Regions from separate parts of the Pseudoalteromonas phenolica genome, predicted to be linked through region 1. Evidence: predicted binding sites of a transcription regulator. Region 1 holds the regulator's gene; each other region holds the start of a gene.
The links. The regulator LexA, encoded in region 1, represses DNA repair genes until DNA is damaged. The targets are predictions, from matches to a motif close to TACTGTATNNNNATACAGTA.
Positions count from the first base shown of each region.

Region 2: the regulator LexA is predicted to act here: its motif matches at 1,610-1,629, upstream of PP2015_RS08105 (LexA family protein).
Region 3: the regulator LexA is predicted to act here: its motif matches at 1,272-1,291, upstream of PP2015_RS12765 (DNA topoisomerase III).
Region 4: the regulator LexA is predicted to act here: its motif matches at 1,835-1,854, upstream of PP2015_RS06375 (SulA-like leucine-rich domain-containing protein).

Region 1 covers NZ_CP013187.1:3,472,335-3,476,714, reverse strand. The annotation lists rRNA gene PP2015_RS15635 (23S ribosomal RNA) at 1-1,269, shown strand, start outside; rRNA gene rrf (5S ribosomal RNA) at 1,364-1,477, shown strand; gene lexA (transcriptional repressor LexA) at 1,762-2,379, shown strand; gene coxB (cytochrome c oxidase subunit II) at 2,631-3,770, shown strand; gene ctaD (cytochrome c oxidase subunit I) at 3,773-4,380, shown strand, end outside.
Region 2 covers NZ_CP013187.1:1,833,056-1,837,435, reverse strand. The annotation lists gene PP2015_RS08110 (Y-family DNA polymerase) at 1-1,190, opposite strand, end outside; gene PP2015_RS08105 (LexA family protein) at 1,178-1,591, opposite strand; gene PP2015_RS08100 (P-loop NTPase family protein) at 1,815-2,315, opposite strand; gene PP2015_RS08095 (MiaE family protein) at 2,352-2,924, opposite strand; gene PP2015_RS08090 (sulfotransferase family protein) at 2,979-3,632, opposite strand; gene PP2015_RS08085 (SIMPL domain-containing protein) at 3,873-4,380, opposite strand, start outside.
Region 3 covers NZ_CP013187.1:2,897,144-2,901,523, forward strand. The annotation lists gene PP2015_RS12765 (DNA topoisomerase III) at 1-1,258, opposite strand, end outside; gene PP2015_RS12770 (4a-hydroxytetrahydrobiopterin dehydratase) at 1,389-1,733, opposite strand; gene phhA (phenylalanine 4-monooxygenase) at 1,744-2,541, opposite strand; gene megL (methionine gamma-lyase) at 2,762-3,940, opposite strand; gene PP2015_RS12785 (TIGR01620 family protein) at 4,074-4,380, opposite strand, start outside.
Region 4 covers NZ_CP013187.1:1,438,105-1,442,484, reverse strand. The annotation lists gene PP2015_RS06385 (NCS2 family permease) at 1-805, opposite strand, end outside; gene PP2015_RS06380 (tetratricopeptide repeat protein) at 1,175-1,624, shown strand; gene PP2015_RS06375 (SulA-like leucine-rich domain-containing protein) at 1,863-2,294, shown strand; gene PP2015_RS06370 (YchJ family protein) at 2,309-2,767, shown strand; gene PP2015_RS06365 (VC2046/SO_2500 family protein) at 2,806-3,327, opposite strand; tRNA gene PP2015_RS06360 (tRNA-Tyr) at 3,440-3,524, shown strand; tRNA gene PP2015_RS06355 (tRNA-Tyr) at 3,544-3,628, shown strand; tRNA gene PP2015_RS06350 (tRNA-Tyr) at 3,656-3,740, shown strand; gene PP2015_RS06345 (M48 family metallopeptidase) at 3,767-4,380, opposite strand, start outside.

The DNA.
Region 1 (4,380 bases):
AATACTAAGGCGCTTGAGAGAACTCGGGTGAAGGAACTAGGCAAAATTGTACCGTAACTTCGGGAGAAGGTACGCTCCTATCTGTGATGAGATTTACTCTCTAAGCGGACGGGAGCCGCAGTGACCAGGTGGCTGGGACTGTTTATTAAAAACACAGCACTGTGCAAAATCGTAAGATGACGTATACGGTGTGACACCTGCCCGGTGCCGGAAGGTTAATTGATGGGGTTAGCTTAGGCGAAGCTCTTGATCGAAGCCCCGGTAAACGGCGGCCGTAACTATAACGGTCCTAAGGTAGCGAAATTCCTTGTCGGGTAAGTTCCGACCTGCACGAATGGTGTAACCATGGCCACGCTGTCTCCACCCGAGACTCAGTGAAATTGAAATCGCAGTGAAGATGCTGTGTACCCGCGGCTAGACGGAAAGACCCCGTGAACCTTTACTACAGCTTGGCACTGAACATTGAGCCTACATGTGTAGGATAGGTGGGAGGCTTTGAAGCAGCGTCGCTAGATGTTGTGGAGCCATCCTTGAAATACCACCCTTGTATGTTTGATGTTCTAACATAGGCCCCTAATCGGGGTTGTGGACAGTGCCTGGTGGGTAGTTTGACTGGGGCGGTCTCCTCCCAAAGAGTAACGGAGGAGCACGAAGGTTGGCTAAGTACGGTCGGACATCGTACGGTTAGTGTAATGGTAGAAGCCAGCTTAACTGCGAGACAGACACGTCGAGCAGGTACGAAAGTAGGTCATAGTGATCCGGTGGTTCTGAATGGAAGGGCCATCGCTCAACGGATAAAAGGTACTCCGGGGATAACAGGCTGATACCGCCCAAGAGTTCATATCGACGGCGGTGTTTGGCACCTCGATGTCGGCTCATCACATCCTGGGGCTGAAGTCGGTCCCAAGGGTATGGCTGTTCGCCATTTAAAGTGGTACGCGAGCTGGGTTTAGAACGTCGTGAGACAGTTCGGTCCCTATCTGCCGTGGGCGTTTGAGAATTGAGAGGGGCTGCTCCTAGTACGAGAGGACCGGAGTGGACGAACCGCTGGTGTTCGGGTTGTGATGCCAATTGCATTGCCCGGTAGCTACGTTCGGAATCGATAACCGCTGAAAGCATCTAAGCGGGAAGCGAGCCTCGAGATGAGTTCTCACTTTAACTTTAAGTTAACTGAAGGGCCGTTGGAGACTACAACGTTGATAGGCTGGGTGTGGAAGTGTAGTGATACATTAAGCTAACCAGTACTAATTACCCGTGAGGCTTAACCATACAACGCCAAAGTGGTTTTAGCTCAGAAGCTAATATGAACTAAAGTAGAAAGTTTTAGAATTATCAGATTTTTTCCAGATTTTAACCAAATTTGCTTGGTGACCATAGCGTTTTGGAACCACCTGATTCCATGCCGAACTCAGAAGTGAAACGAAACAGCGTCGATGATAGTGTGGGTCTCCCATGTGAAAGTAGAACATTGCCAAGCACCTATTTAAAGAAAGCCCGATTCGAAAGAGTCGGGCTTTTTTGCTTTAAGTCCCTCTGCAATTGCTAAAATAGCTAACTGCACCTTGCTCAAAAGAAGCGCTCTCACTGCGTTCGCTGTCGCTAGCCTTTTACACCTTTCTTGCGCAAAGCAAACGTATTCGCTTCGCTCATTGTCGTTAACACTTTGCACTTAATTGCATTAAATCTATCCAGATTTAGTTTGCCATTTTTAGATAACTGTATATACTCACAGTATCTTTACCTGTATGGAAAACCAGTTGTATGCGACCACTAACGAAACGACAAGAACAAGTATTTGAACTCATCAAAGTCTTCATCAAAGATACAGGTATGCCTCCTACTCGTGTTGAAATAGCAGATGCGCTTGGTTTTAAAAGTGCAAATGCGGCCGAAGAACATTTGAAAGCCTTAGCTAAGAAAGGGGTAATAGAAATGGTGCCAGGGGCTAGCCGTGGTATACGTTTAGTTGATGATGGCTCTTCTGAAGATGCTGGCCTCCCTTTGATTGGTAAAGTTGCTGCTGGTGAGCCTATTCTGGCTCAAGAGCATATCGAAAGTCATTACGAGGTTGATCCAAGTTTATTTAAGCCAGCTGCTGATTACCTATTACGTGTTGACGGAATGAGTATGAAAGATATCGGCATTCTTGATGGCGATCTTTTGGCAGTGCATAAAGCTCAAGTGGCTCAAAACGGTCAAGTTGTTGTTGCGAGAGTCGATAACGATGTAACCGTTAAGAGGTTAGAGCAAAAAGGACGTAAAGTGCTATTGCACGCTGAAAATGAAGAGTTTCCTCCAATTGAAGTTGATCTTGAGCATGAATCTTTTGCCATTGAAGGCCTTGCTGTCGGCGTCATAAGAAATTCGAATTGGATGTAACATCAATCATGTTATTACAATAGGTTAGCTGATCTTTTCTTACTTTTTCTCCAATCAGCTAACCAGATCTCTTCTTGTTTTCCATTTTTATATACCAAATTCTTCTATTTACCTTTCTTGCTAATTGTTTATTTATTGACTAATTGTTAATAGGTCATGTATTGCCTTCGACTTTAGTCGGATCCTATGACGGTCATCCAATAATTCTAACTGCGGACTTCTTTGCTGAAGTCGATAAATGGGGGCGTCGTATGAGAATAAGTAAATTTGCTTATTTGCTTACTTTTTTGTTGCTAAGTCCACTTACACTAGCCAGTAGTGACTACAACATGAGAAAAGGGGTCACTGATGTAAGTCATAGTGTGTATGAACTACATATGACCATCTTTCTTATCTGTTGTGTCATTGGTCTTATTGTATTTTCTGTGATGTTTTGGGCGCTAATAAAACACAGAAAGTCTAAGGGAGCTGTTGCTGCACAGTTTCATGAAAGTACCAAAGTAGAAATTGTTTGGACGGCAATTCCTTTTCTCATTCTTGTTATTATGGCAATTCCAGCAACGAAGACTTTGATTGCTATGGAAGATACCAGCAAGGCTGACATAACAATCAAGGTCACTGGGTCGCAGTGGAAATGGCATTATGAATACCTTGGACATGACGTCGATTTCTTTTCTGTTTTATCTACTCCTTTATCTCAGGTTAACAATGAGGAAGAAAAAACTGAGACCTACCTATTGGATGTAGATAAACCGCTGGTAATACCTACAAATAAAAAAGTGAGATTTCTCATGACGTCAGATGACGTTATCCATTCATGGTGGGTACCAGATTTTGCAGTTAAGAAAGATGCTAACCCAGGCTTTATCAATGAAGCATGGACAAAAGTAAATGAAGAAGGTATTTACCGCGGTCAATGCGCTGAGTTGTGTGGTAAAGACCATGGCTTTATGCCTGTTGTAGTAGAAGCTGTCTCACCTGATAAATTCGAACAATGGTTAACTGAACAACAGTTAGCTAAGACCGAAGCTGCCAAAGAAGCAGAAGCACTGCTGTCACAAACTCTAAGTAAAGAAGAACTGATGACGGAAGGTCAAGCTGTGTACATGGGTTATTGTGCTGCATGTCATCAACCTACAGGGTTGGGGCTTCCCGGTGTTTTTCCTGGCCTTAAAGATAATGCCGTTGTTAAAGGGGACTTAGATGAGCACATAGATGTGCTTTTAAATGGTCGTCCGGGCACTGCAATGCAGGCGTTTGCAAAGCAACTTTCAGTAAAACAGATTGCGGCTGTTATTACATATAAACGTAATAGCTGGGGTAATGATACAGGTGAAGTTATTCAGCCTAGTCAAGTTCAAGCATTTATCGATAAAACGTCAGGAGAGTAATCATGAGTACTCAGGTTCAAAGTTCAGAACATGCTCATGAAGAGCATCTTACAGGCATAAAGCGCTGGCTCTTTACGACTAACCATAAAGAAATCGGCTCTCTGTATTTAATCTTTTCTTTAGTGATGTTTTTGATTGGTGGGGCCATGGCCATGGTGATACGGGCTGAACTCTTTCAGCCTGGTTTACAGCTAGTTGATCCGCACTTTTTTAATCAAATGACGACAGTACATGGTTTGATCATGGTGTTTGGTGCTGTTATGCCAGCCTTTACAGGCTTAGCTAATTGGATGATCCCTATGATGATAGGCGCACCAGATATGGCACTGCCAAGAATGAATAACTGGAGTTTTTGGATCTTACCTTTTGCATTTGCAATCTTGCTTGCCTCACTATTTATGGAAGGTGGAGGCCCTGCGTTTGGCTGGACTTTCTATGCGCCGTTATCCACAACATATAGTAACGATAATACGGCACTGTTTGTGTTTGCCGTTCATATCATGGGTATTAGTTCCATTATGGGCGCAATTAATGTCATTGTGACTATAGTCAATTTACGCGCCCCAGGTATGACATGGATGAAGTTACCCCTCTTTGTATGGACTTGGCT
Region 2 (4,380 bases), 1.6 Mb from region 1:
ATTTGCCACTGATTGCTTTGTAACTCTGTGGCAATACGTAAGCTACTGCTGCCGTAGCGTTTATTGATTGTATCTAAGCACTGCATAAGCTCTGGCTTATCGTCAGAAACATTAAACATATCAATTTGTTGGTGCATATCGTCTTCGAGTTCAATGGCGCCAATACCCGCTTTGTAATATCGCACACCTGGTTGGAATAATTGGCTGAATACCAACTCGACTTGTTTGGCAAATACCGTACTGTCATTCGATGGCACAGCAAGTTTTTGAATAAATGACCTTTTATAGTAATTATCTTCATGTGGTGAGCTATGAGCAAAGATGATTAATCGCTTCGTTAAAGAGCCTTGTTTTCGTAGCTTCTTGGCCACTATTGAGCAATGCGTTACTAGTGACGCCTTGAGTGCGAATGGGCTTTCGACACGCTCACCAAAACTGCGGGTGCTGAATACTTCTTTTTTACGCTGTTTTACATCATCCCATGATAAACATGACACCCCGTTAAGCTCTGATATCGTTCGCTCCAACACAACACTAAATTGTTTTCGCATCATTTTAGGATTTTGCTTAGCCAAATCTAGCGCACTTTCGATACCGAATAACTTAAGTTGCTTGGTTAATCGTCGCCCTACGCCCCAAATGTCCGATACTGTCATATTGGCTAAAATTTGCTTTCGAGATTTTTCACTGTCAATAACTGCAACACCTGTTGCACCTACAAACTTCTTAGCCGCATGATTGGCAGCTTTCGCGAGTGTCGGTGTTGGTCCGAAGCCGACCCCCACTGGTAACTTGGTTTTGCGCCAAACCGTACGGCGAATTAAGTGACCGTATTCATACCAAGAGTTCACCACATCACTGTAGCCATCAAACTTTAAAAATGATTCATCAATAGAATACACATAATGTTGATCACTAAAACGGTTAATAACGGCCATCATCTTGTCACTTAAATCTGCATATAACTCATAATTTGAGGAGCGGATCACCACATTATGCCTATCTAAAATGTGTTTTAATTTGAAATAAGGCTCAAACTTTGGGACTCCAAGTTTTTTAACTTCAGGAGATGCCGCAACAATACAGCCATCATTATTAGACAGTACAACTACCGGCTTTTTGCGTATTGATAAGTCGAATACTCTTTCAGCTGAAGCATAAAATGAGGTGGCATCAATTAACGCATACATTGTTTTAACCTCATGTTTTGACGATGCATTCTTAGTGAACCAGTAACAATACCTTCGAGCTGAAAAACGTCACAATCACTGATAAAAACAGGTTTAAACAAAGGTGATGCAGACAGTAACTGTCGGTTATGGATATCGAGAATTTTACACACAAACTCGTTATTAAAATTAGCAACAATTACATCTTGGTGTTTAGGCTCGACAGCCCTATCTACAATTAATAAATCACCATCAAAAATGCCAACACCTTGCATCGAGTCACCAGATGCGAGGCCCAAAAAAGTTGCATTAGGGTCACCAACAATAAGCTGATCTAGCGATAATCCGAGCTCTTTATATTCGGCAGCTGGAGACTCAAAGCCGGAGATCCCCGCTGCCGCTTTAACAGGTATTACTTTCATACTGCACCAAAATACATATACTGTATATAAATACAGTATATGTATAATTTGTCATATCGGCAACCTTAGCTGTGCCAGCAAAAGAGCTAAAAAGTGAAGTTATAAAACCTTTTGAGCATAAAACAGATAAAAAAAAACGGCTTAGTTTTCACTAAGCCGTTGAATTATTTATAGTACACTCTAACTTAAGAAAGTTAATTTAGAGGTTGCTATCACTTTCAAATTAATTAAAGCTAAACGCCCTACTTTGCTGATTGCTTTCTAAACGCACTTTATTGCCAGTGAAAGTCTCGAATAATTTTGTATGAGCCACTTTTGAAAAGACATCGTCTCTGGTGTCATAGTCTTCAATCCAAGCCAATAACATGTCTAGATTTTCATCTTGTGCTGCTTTTGATGGGTATTTGTGCGGCTCCCAAGGGCGCGCTTTAGCATTGGCTTTACAGGTTTCAACATTTAAATCGATAAACACCAAATGCTGACATTGTTCTGTGATCGGTTTAATTAGATCACCATAGCAACCCTCAATCACCCAATCTGAATGAGACTGAATAAATTCGTTGATTTTATCGATTGAAGATTCAAGTGGTGCCCGAGTTGGTGGTGACGTAGGCAACCAAGCAAGTGTATCTAAATCTAAATGTGCGGCTGAATGTTTTTGTGCTAAACGCTTTGAAAGGGTTGACTTTCCTGAGCCTGAATTACCAAAAATAATCGTTTTCATTTGCTAGTCCTTATTTATTCAGCCGTAATGCAAGAGTTAATGAAGCGCCGCTGTAAATGGGATCTTTTTACAGATCTCAGCTTCAGCCTCAAGTATTTCAACTAGACGCGCATCGATAATCTCTTTATCGAAGTATTCGTAGCCCAATTCTACAAACAGATTTTTATGTTTTTCTTCTGATTTAGCAATGGCAACATAAAAATCTTTCTCTTTGCCTTCAGGTAAGGCTTCTGCAACTAAGGAAAAACGTTCGTGGCCTCGCGCTTCAATCACCGCAGCCACTAGTAGGCGGTCGATTAAGAATTCATCGGTGCCCTGTCTGAATAATGCGCGCATACCTTTAATATATGGGTCTTTTTGGTCATTACCTAGTGTAACGCCACGCTCTGTTAATAATTTCAACACTTGCTTAAAATGGATCATCTCTTCGATGGCTAAATCGGTCATCGCTTTCACAAGCTTAGTTCTGTCAGGGTAATGACCCAACATAGACATAGCCATGCCAGAGGCTTTTTTCTCTGCGGCAGCGTGATCTTGCAAAAAGGTATCAAAATCAGCGAGTACTTTTTCAGTCCAATTAAACGGGGTGTGGTACTTCAGTTCAAACATAAACATTCTTAATTAATATAAACTGCGGGTATTTTAGCGTAGGACATACATGAATTAAACCGATTGCATAAATGTGAGTAAATCGGCGTCTTTGTCTACTTTCCCCATCCGCGTAGAGCTAATTTTCAGTGGATGCTTTAAGTCATTCCAAGCAGTGACTTTGCCGTTCACGTTCAGCTTAGGCATATCTATAATTTCTGTAGTAGCAGCATCAACCCCTAAAAAGTCACACAGTTTTGCAAAACTATGGGGCTGGCTAACATTCAAAAATACATGCAGAGCTTGAGTATCTTCAAAAAACGCAATGGCTTTAGCTTTATGTGTTTCGTAACACGTAGTAAGAAAGTCGAAGTTATCAAGGTTGTCGTAATCTAACCCTGAAAAGGTGTTTAAAAAGCAACGCTTAATCGTGTCGTTAAAGCCACCTTTATCTGAAAACAGGTTGCCTGACATACGCCTTAATAATTTAGAAATAGACGGTAGCCACACTGCTAAGTCTCTTTCCAAATAAATGAATTTAGCATCAGGATATCTTTGATATAGCAGCGCATAATCATTAAATACAGGGGTATCGGCAATGACGTGTGCGTTACTAAATGACTCTATTGTATAAGCTGTATGTGCCGTCGTTAAACCAAGTTCAACACATGCGGCACATAAGCTTGTCGTGCCAGTTCTCGGTAACCCAATAATAAAGATTTTACTCATAATGCGCCCTACAATAGTAAGGGCGCATTATAACGAAAAATTTATACCAATCCTCTTAATTAAGCGATCTATTTTGAGTCGAGAAAAACTTGTCGATAGCACCGCTAACGCGTCCTGCTCTCGCTGAGGTACCTACATCCATGTAGGCAAGTCGAAATTTCTTATTTAGTTCTTCTAAATAAGAAATTTTCAACGACGCTAGCGTCAGTTTTAGTCCCTCAAAATGATTGAGGATTGGTATCACTGTTTAATTAAATAAGTGACGAAAACTTCTGAAGAAATAACAATATCAGAGACATTATACGCCTGCTTATGTGCTCGACCTGATTCAATCATTGATTGTCTTGCATACGGTGTTGGTATAGATGGCGCATCTGCAAAATTTACAGAATAAACTCGGTCTAATTTCGCATCGAATGCGCTGGCAAGCTCTCTTGCCTCAGACTTTGCATCTTTGATGGCCAATTTTTTAAGTTTATCTTGTACTTCATCAGCCTTTGAATAAGAGAACTGCGTATAGCCAATTTCATTGACTCCGGCTTCAACTAACTCTTGTAAAAATTGTGGATACTTATCGACGTCTGTCAGTTTTATCTCAACATTTCGTGTTACCCGAAAAGTAGTAAACTCCTGCTGCTGCGTGCCTCGGTTGTATTCATGTTGGCGATAGATATTAAGCTGCGATGCATCAATGTTATTTTTACTGACATTAAAGGTATTAGCGATTTTTATAACTCTCGCAATCACA
Region 3 (4,380 bases), 580 kb from region 1:
CGCTTGGCTCAAAAAATTGCGCTAAGTAGTGCCTTGCGATCAGGTAATAAACATTTTGCTCATTTTGGCTCAGCGCGCCGCTCGACTTTTTTGAGGTAGGAATAATCGCATGGTGCGCTCCGACTTTGCTGTCGTTCCAAGCTGATGACTTTATCTCTAAATTCGCTTTGCCTGTAAAAGCGCTTAGTTTATCGCTAATGGTATCAATGGCGTCCACCACTGAGCCGCGCTCTTTGTAATGATCTTTTGGTAAGTAACGGCAATCCGATCTGGGATAAGTGATCAACTTGTGTCTTTCATACAAACTCTGACAGGTATCAAGTACCGACTGAGCATTCATCCCAAACACTTTGGCCGCTTCTATTTGTAATGTCGATAAACTATGCGGCAAAGGGCGAGACTTTTTACTTTGAGTGCTTTTATCTTTGCTCACTTCACCCGATTGGTTTTTAACCCTGCTCGCCACATTTTCAGCTAAGCCTTTGACCAGCACGCGACCTTCTTCATCCATATAAGGTTGGCAGGCATCACTTGGCTGCCATTTACCTATGTAACTCGCACCTGCTTGGGTATTTAACTTCGCTTCGACTTCATAAAACGGTTTTGAAACAAAATTAGCAATTTCCCAATCACGGTATACAACCAAACCCAATACCGGCGTCTGCACTCGACCAATGGATAACACACCTTGATAACCCGCTTGCTGCCCTTTGATGGTACTCATACGCGTCATATTAATACCATAAAGCCAATCTGCACGAGCACGAGACAGCGCTGAAACCGACAGTGATAAAAAATCGAGGTTTGGTTTAAGGTTATTGATGGCCTGTTTGACTGCTGAGGGGTTTAAATCGCTTATCAGACAACGAAGAGTTTGCTCTTTTTGTGCTTTAGTGGCACCGCAAAAGTTAATCATCTCGTCGATTAAAAGCTGCCCTTCACGGTCTGGATCGCCCGCGTTGACAATGGTTTCAGCCGATTTAATTAACTTTTTAACGGTATTAAACTGCTTTTTGGTTTTACTTTTTGCTACTAGCTGCCATTGCTCTGGCACGATTGGTAAATCCGCAATCGCCCATTTTTTAAATTTAGGGTCGTATGCTTCAGGCTCAGCTTGTTCTAATAAATGACCAATACACCAAGTGACAATATCGCCGTTCGCCGCTTCAATAAAGCCATCGTTATTTTTATGAGGTTTAGGTAACGCATTGGCAATGGCTCTGCCTAATGACGGTTTTTCAGCGATATAGAGTTTCATTGTTATATTTATATACTGTATAAATTAACAGTTATGATAGAGCAATGGCGCGCTAAGTGCCAGAGTTTAAGTTTCAGCCATAAAAAAAGCGCCCATAAAAGGCGCTTTGGTTAAATGATATGTTGAAGTCTTATAGAGCGTTGAAAACTTCGTCTGTTTTCGCTGCGCATACAAAATCGTTCTTATGCAGGCCTTTAATAGAGTGGCTCCACCAAGTGATTGTCACCTTGCCCCACTCTGTTAGAAGACCTGGGTGGTGACCTTCTTCTTCAGCCATATCGCCCACTTTGTTAGTGAACTCTAATGCCTGCTTGAAGTTTTTGAACTTGAATACACGCTCAAGTTGCATGATGCCATCACGCACTTCTGGAACCCAATCAGGGATCTGCTTAATTAATACTGCTAACTCTTCATCTGACACTTTAGGCGCATCCGCACGACACGCTTCACATTTTTGTGCACTTAAATCAGACATTACAAAATCCTTAACTTGCTAATTTTTCTTTAGGGGGAAACTTTGGCTCAAATAAGCCTAATTCTTTCGCTTCTTGTACTAACGCCATGATATCCATTTGCGAGATATCAAATAAGTCATTAATTGAATTAATGGTGTAGTACAACGGCTGCATAATATCAATGCGGTATGGTGTACGTAATACGTCTAGCACTTCTAGCTTGTTGATTTCTGGCGTGCCTGAGTATACATATTGTGTTTCACCTGGGCTTGAAAGTACACCCCCACCATAAATACGTAAACCGTCTTCAGTTTGCATTAAACCAAACTCAACCGTGAACCAATACAAGCGTGCTAAATATACACGGTCTTTTTTCTCAGCGGCATAGCCCAGTTGACCATATTTGTGCGTAAACTCAGCAAATGCAGGGTTCGTCAGCATGGCGCAGTGACCAAAAATCTCATGGAAAATATCTGGCTCTTGCAGATAATCAAACTCTTCACGAGAACGAATAAAGGTTGCTACCGGGAACTTTTTGTTCGCCAATAGTCTGAAAAACTCATCAAAATCAATCAGTGCAGGTACAGGCTCTACTTGCCAGCCTGTTTCACGACCTAATGCTTCGTTTAACTCATGAAGCTGAGGAATACGGTCGTGTGGTAAATTTATTTTCTCAAGGCCTTCCATGTACTCGTTACATGCTTTGCCTTCAATGCACTTTAATTGACGTGCAACCAACTCAGACCATATTTTATTTTCTTCTTCGGTCCAAGCGATGATGCCATTTGCATCAGGTTGTTTTGATACATATTTACTTGCTTTAGCCATAATAACCTTCGCTGTTAGTACGCTCTTGCCCCAGCTTGAGCGTTTCAACTTGTTGACTTGATACTAGGGAAAAGTAAGCAAAAGATTAATAGATGAGATGTTTCAAGGGATCCTGAAAACTCGAATTTTTGGAATTATTTATTTACACCAGTGCAAACAAAATAAAACACAGACACTTAAAAAGGGACTTGCAAGCCCCTTTAGTAAACTTTGTGTTACGCTAAATTTGCTTAAATGCCAGTTCCAAGTCGGCAATGATGTCGTTAACATCTTCTAAACCAACAGAAATTCGGATCAAACCATCTGAAATGCCTGCAGCTTCACGCTCTTCTTTGGTATACGGCGAGTGTGTCATCGATGCAGGGTGTTGAATGAGTGTTTCTGGATCGCCTAAACTCACCGCTAACGTACAAAGTTCAGTCGCATTAATAAAACGCTCACCTTGCTCTAGGGTGCCATCGATCTCAAAAGCAATAACACCACCTGCCCCTTTCATCTGCTCACCCAAGAATTTATAACCAGGGTGTGAAGGTAAGCCAGGATAATACACTTCACTGACTTTAGGGTGCGCATCTAAAAACTCTGCGACTTTTTGTGCACTTTGGCAGTGCCTTTCAACACGCACAGCCAGTGTTTTGAGACCTCGATTTATCAACCAAGCATCATGCGGACTGATGGTCGCACCAATATCTTTTAATACCGTAAGTTTTATAAGCTCTATGTGTTCTTGCGAACCACATACTGCACCTGCGACGACATCACCATGGCCATTGAGATATTTAGTTGCACTGTGGATCACGATATCTATGCCGAAATGTTTTGGCTTTTGAAGTAGTGGTGTCATAAAGGTGTTATCCACCACGCTGATCAAACTGTGCTTTTTAGCAAACTGGCCTAGCATCGCTAAATCAATCACCGTCATATTTGGGTTAATCGGTGTCTCAGCAAACACCATTTTGGTATTTGGTTTCACTGCGGCATAAAGCTCTGCTTCGTTGGTCATATCTACAAATGACACTTCAATGCCCCACTTAGGCAGCATATGAGAAAACAGCGCAAAACTACAACCATATAATGCGCTAGATGCAATTAAATGATCGCCTTGCTCTAAAAAGCTCAGTACAGATGCTGATACCGCTCCCATACCTGTTGCGGTTGCAGCAGCTTCTTCCATCTCTTCAAGCTGCGCGAGCTTTTGTTCGAGCTCTCGTGTAGTTGGGTTGCCTAAGCGGGTATAAATGTAACCCGCTTCTTCACCTGCAAAACGCGCCGCACCTTGAGCTGCGTCTTTAAATTGAAAAGTAGATGTTTGATATAATGGCGCGGTTAACGCGCCATGTGGGTCGTCAAAATGGACAGGACTATGGATGCAATTGGTGTTGTCATGATACTTCGTCATTTTATTGCCTATGAATTTATTATTATCAATAGACCAATAAATAATCCAGCAAGTAAAATTCCACAAGCAAGCCAGATGTTAAGACGGCTAGACGAGCAAAACCCTCTAAAAATCGTACAGTTAAGTTGTCAGTTTAATCATTTTTAGACGGTTTTGTACGCTCTAATAAAGCTTTTAAAATGCCCTGTGCTGATTGCCCTAACAACGATTGCTTTTGCTCAAGCTTAGGAAGTGGTCGACATAATTCCATGGCTTTGTAGCCTAAGCGCGCTGTAAACACGCCAGCACTGAGGCCTTGTGCCGCTCGCGCTGACAACTTACCTAACAGCTCAGCGCCCAAGCTGGTAGCCGCTAAGTCAGATACCAATTCGGACGCACCAGCAAACAACATCTGTTTAACCAACTGTTTGTACAACATGATGCGACTGCGATACGCCAGC
Region 4 (4,380 bases), 1.8 Mb from region 1:
CTAAGCCAGCTTTTTGCGTTACCGCTACCAAAGTGCCAGAAGTATCAAATAAATCTACAAATAAGAATGCAAATACAACACTCAGCATTGAAAGCTCTAGTGCACCAGCTATATCTAATTGCATAATTGTCGGCGCGATACTTGGCGGTGTGGACACAAGGCCTTGATACTCAATCAAGTCTAAAGACCATGCAGCTAGAGTCACGATGAAAATGCTGATCAGGACACCGCTTTTTACATCTCTAAACATCAATGCAGCAATGACAAAGAAACTTAATATTGCCAATAACGGACCTGCACTGGTGATATCACCTAGTTGCACAAGCGTGGCAGGGCTTGCGACAATTATTTCAGCATTTTTAAGTGCGATAAGCGCTAAAAATGCACCTATACCAGTAGCTATTGCTTGCTTTAAGACTAATGGGATCGCGTTTATAATCCACTCTCGCACTTTAAATAAGCTTAAAACTAAAAAGATACAACCCGATAAAAATACAGCCCCTAGTGCTGATTGCCAGCTATAACCCATGCCTAAAACCACACCATAGGTAAAGAAAGCATTTAGGCCCATGCCTGGAGCAAGTGCAAGAGGATAATTTGCCCAAAAACCCATAATGAAGCAACCAATTGCCGCCGCAATACACGTAGCAACAAATGCAGCACCAAAGTCCATACCTGTTTGCGCTAACATAGCTGGGTTTACAAAAACGATGTAAACCATAGTGAGAAATGTCGTGAGTCCAGCAATTAACTCCGTTTTCACACTAGAGCCTTGACGCCTGATAGAAAATAGCTTTTCGAGCATAGATGTTTCCATTGGTAAAAGTTAAAAGAAATTTATAATTCTTATAAAAGCGGCGCTATTTTAGCGGCTTATGGCAATGATTAAAAATGCAATTTAAGTTTATATGCGTGCTAATTTTCAAATTACTATGGGAGAGAAATGTGTCTTTTTAGCGTGTATAAACGTATGGCCTATACAAAAATGAAACACGTTTATTCTTTTTATAACTGTCAGAAACTTTTAATTAAAGAAAGCGTTAAAAAATAACTGCATAATGATGGTAAAAATATATAATTATGTGGCAAGAATTTCGCATAGCTAAATTTATGACCAACATAGTCGCAAAGTTTTGACTACAATAATATTAAGCATTTCAAAAATAGGTAGAGTATGGATAAATCGCCAGATAATAGCGCGGCGCATCACGACTTAGAGCAACAGCTATTTAATGTGCTTGAGTTCGTTACAACACCTCCTAATGGTGAACTACGCTATCCAAAAGAGCATGATTCTGTCACTGCTTTTAAAAAAGGGTTGTACTACCTACAAGAAAAATCGTATCCGTTGGCGACGAAGTGGCTGCGCATGGCTGCTATGTCTGGAGATAACAAAGCACAATTTTATTTAGGTTTGATGTTTATAAAGGGCCAAGGGGTGCCACAGAGCGTATTCCATGCCATGGCTTGGTTATCACTTGCTCAAAGCCAAGGTGTAGATGCGGCCAATGCAGTGATAGAACAAATTAAACCGCATTTAACGACGAAAAGAATCAAAGATGCACAGTGCTACGCTGCCACCTTGTATGAGCAAATTCATCAATTACAATTCCAGTCAAATTAAGTCTACTTTTCCATACAGTAGTTTTATACAGTATTCACTGTAAAAACTACTGTATATAAACACTGTATCTATACCACGTTTAAAAAATCAATATCGAAAAAACAATAAACCATTGTTTTTAAATGGTTTATATTTTGGCAAATATTAAAGTTGATTAAAAAGTAACATTTTTGCTTGCAATAAAACACTGTATAAACTACTGTATATAAATACTGTATAAACAACCAGTGAGATGATTATGTTACAGACAAACGCAGTTTTACCAAGCTCAATAAAAAAAGTAGATGCAGCAAAAGCCGTTAACTTTGTTGAAACTCCTGATGAAATTTGTGCCAGTCTTGAATTGCTTAAGATCATTCATCAATGTAATCACAAACAAGGTTGGACACTACTAATTGCACCTGACCATATCCCAAATAAAGATATGCTTGAGTCCAGCTCAATAGACTCAAGTAAATTGTTAGTGATCAGAAAAAAACACATCGTTGATTTAGAGTATGTTCTAAATTCAGCATTAAATAATGGCAACTTTGCAGCGGTTATTACATGGACTGGCATTACGAATTCAGAGCAGCTTTCGCAAATGCACTTAAGCCAAACAGATATCTCGCTATACTGTTTTACTGAAAACAGCAGCAAAGCGTGTACAATAGAGCGCATAGCAAGTTAATAAAAGATTTTCTTATGTGTTACTGTTCTAACACTCAACCTTATGAGTCATGCTGCAATGTATTTATTGCAAAGCAAAAGTTACCTGGCACAGCGGAGCAACTTATGCGCTCTCGTTACAGTGCTTATGCAACTAATAATGCACAGTATATACTTGAGACTTATGCCAAATCTGAGCAAAGCAATCACAGCCTTGAAGACATCGAAGCATTTGCTTCAATCGCTAACTTTATCAAGCTCGAGATCGTATCAACAAAAACTTCGCCTGAGTTTGATTATGTGGAGTTTAAAGCTCATTATTTAGCAGGCGGAAAACATTGCCAAATACATGAGGTTTCAAGATTCATTAAAGAAGAAGGGGCATGGCGTTACTTAGATGGCCAATTATATGACGTGCCTGAGTTAAAAGTGTCTAGAAATGATCCTTGCCCCTGTAATAGTGGCAAAAAGTTTAAAAAGTGTCACGCTAGCTGATTTAAACAGCACTTAAGTTCACTCACTATCATCTCGCATTAGGCGGACAACTGAACCGCCTGCTGCATTTCACCGCTGGCTAATTGATCATAAAAACCTGCTGCATCCATTTTAGGTTTATCTATCTCTAAAGCGCCAGCTCTTTGAGCGAAAATTTTAGCCTGCACAGTGGGCTCACAATTATCAATTACGGCCAACTCAATGTGCTTCTTATCATCTCTGATATGAAAAGGTTCTGGCGAAAGACAATTTCTTAGCCTTAATTCTGTAAGCCCCTGCTCATGAAGTAAACGGCTATTGTTTTCACCTATTGTCATATCATAAGAGTTGGGGGCCGTTTGTTGCTGGGGACCAATTTGAAGTTCTTTTTTTAACGCACTTTCGCTCTTATCTGGCTCAATTAATTCTGATTCAGGTAAATGAAATTCACTGAAGTCGAGTGCGTTTGGTGAGAGCATAGCCAAACAAAGCGCAAAGTCAGCACGACGATCTTGTGCCACGCTTTTTGCTAGCGTGTCACCAAGCTGATGCTCCTTGTTTAAAATGCGCTCTAATTGCATAGAGTTTCACCGATTATTTCAAAAGTTACATTTTTATCGGCATTTTTTAAATTTTCTTTAGTTGTTTTCTTTACTTAATAAAAAACTTTGTTATTATCAGCGCCGTTGTTTAGGAGGGGTTCCCGAGCGGCCAAAGGGATCAGACTGTAAATCTGACGGCTCTGCCTTCGCTGGTTCGAATCCAGCCCCCTCCACCATAACAACACTTTACAACTTGGAGGGGTTCCCGAGCGGCCAAAGGGATCAGACTGTAAATCTGACGGCTCTGCCTTCGCTGGTTCGAATCCAGCCCCCTCCACCAAGTTGTACAAAATTAGATATCCCCTGTGGAGGGGTTCCCGAGCGGCCAAAGGGATCAGACTGTAAATCTGACGGCTCTGCCTTCGCTGGTTCGAATCCAGCCCCCTCCACCATCTCCTTTTTGTTGAATCTTCTTAATTCATTCTATCATTAGTTTTTTACCATTCTTGTTAAACCATATTCTTGCTGACTTATAATCTTGGTAATGCTTTTCAACAAGTTCCCAAAATAATTTGTTATGTGCCAGTACATGGCAATGTGCTAGCTCATGAACAATGACATAATCAATCATATGCTTTGGTGCCCCTGCAAGAAGGCTATTAAAAGTAAGCGCTTGTTTACTGCTACAACTGCCCCAACGGCTTTTATACTCCCTGATTTTCACGGCTGAAATATGACAGTTCATTTGCTCAGACAATCGCTCTAGGCACAACTCTAAATAACTACAGAGCAAATCTGTCAGTATTTCAATTATCGCTCGCCTGAACTCATGCCTATCTTGGCGCAGCTCTTCAGGTAAATATACCAAATGGCTCTCATGATCTAGTACGGGTTTGATGATATCTGAAAATTCAATCTTATAAACTGAGCCAAAAACCAATAACGACCTTGTATGCAGCGGCTTTTGTATACTTGGAGCAAGCTCTAGCTTATTTCTTTGTGCATGCACCCAGTCTTTTTTGCTCTTTAGCCAATTTTCTAAAGCGACCTCACACACGTTATAGGGAGCTGTCACGACCACTTGATCTGGTG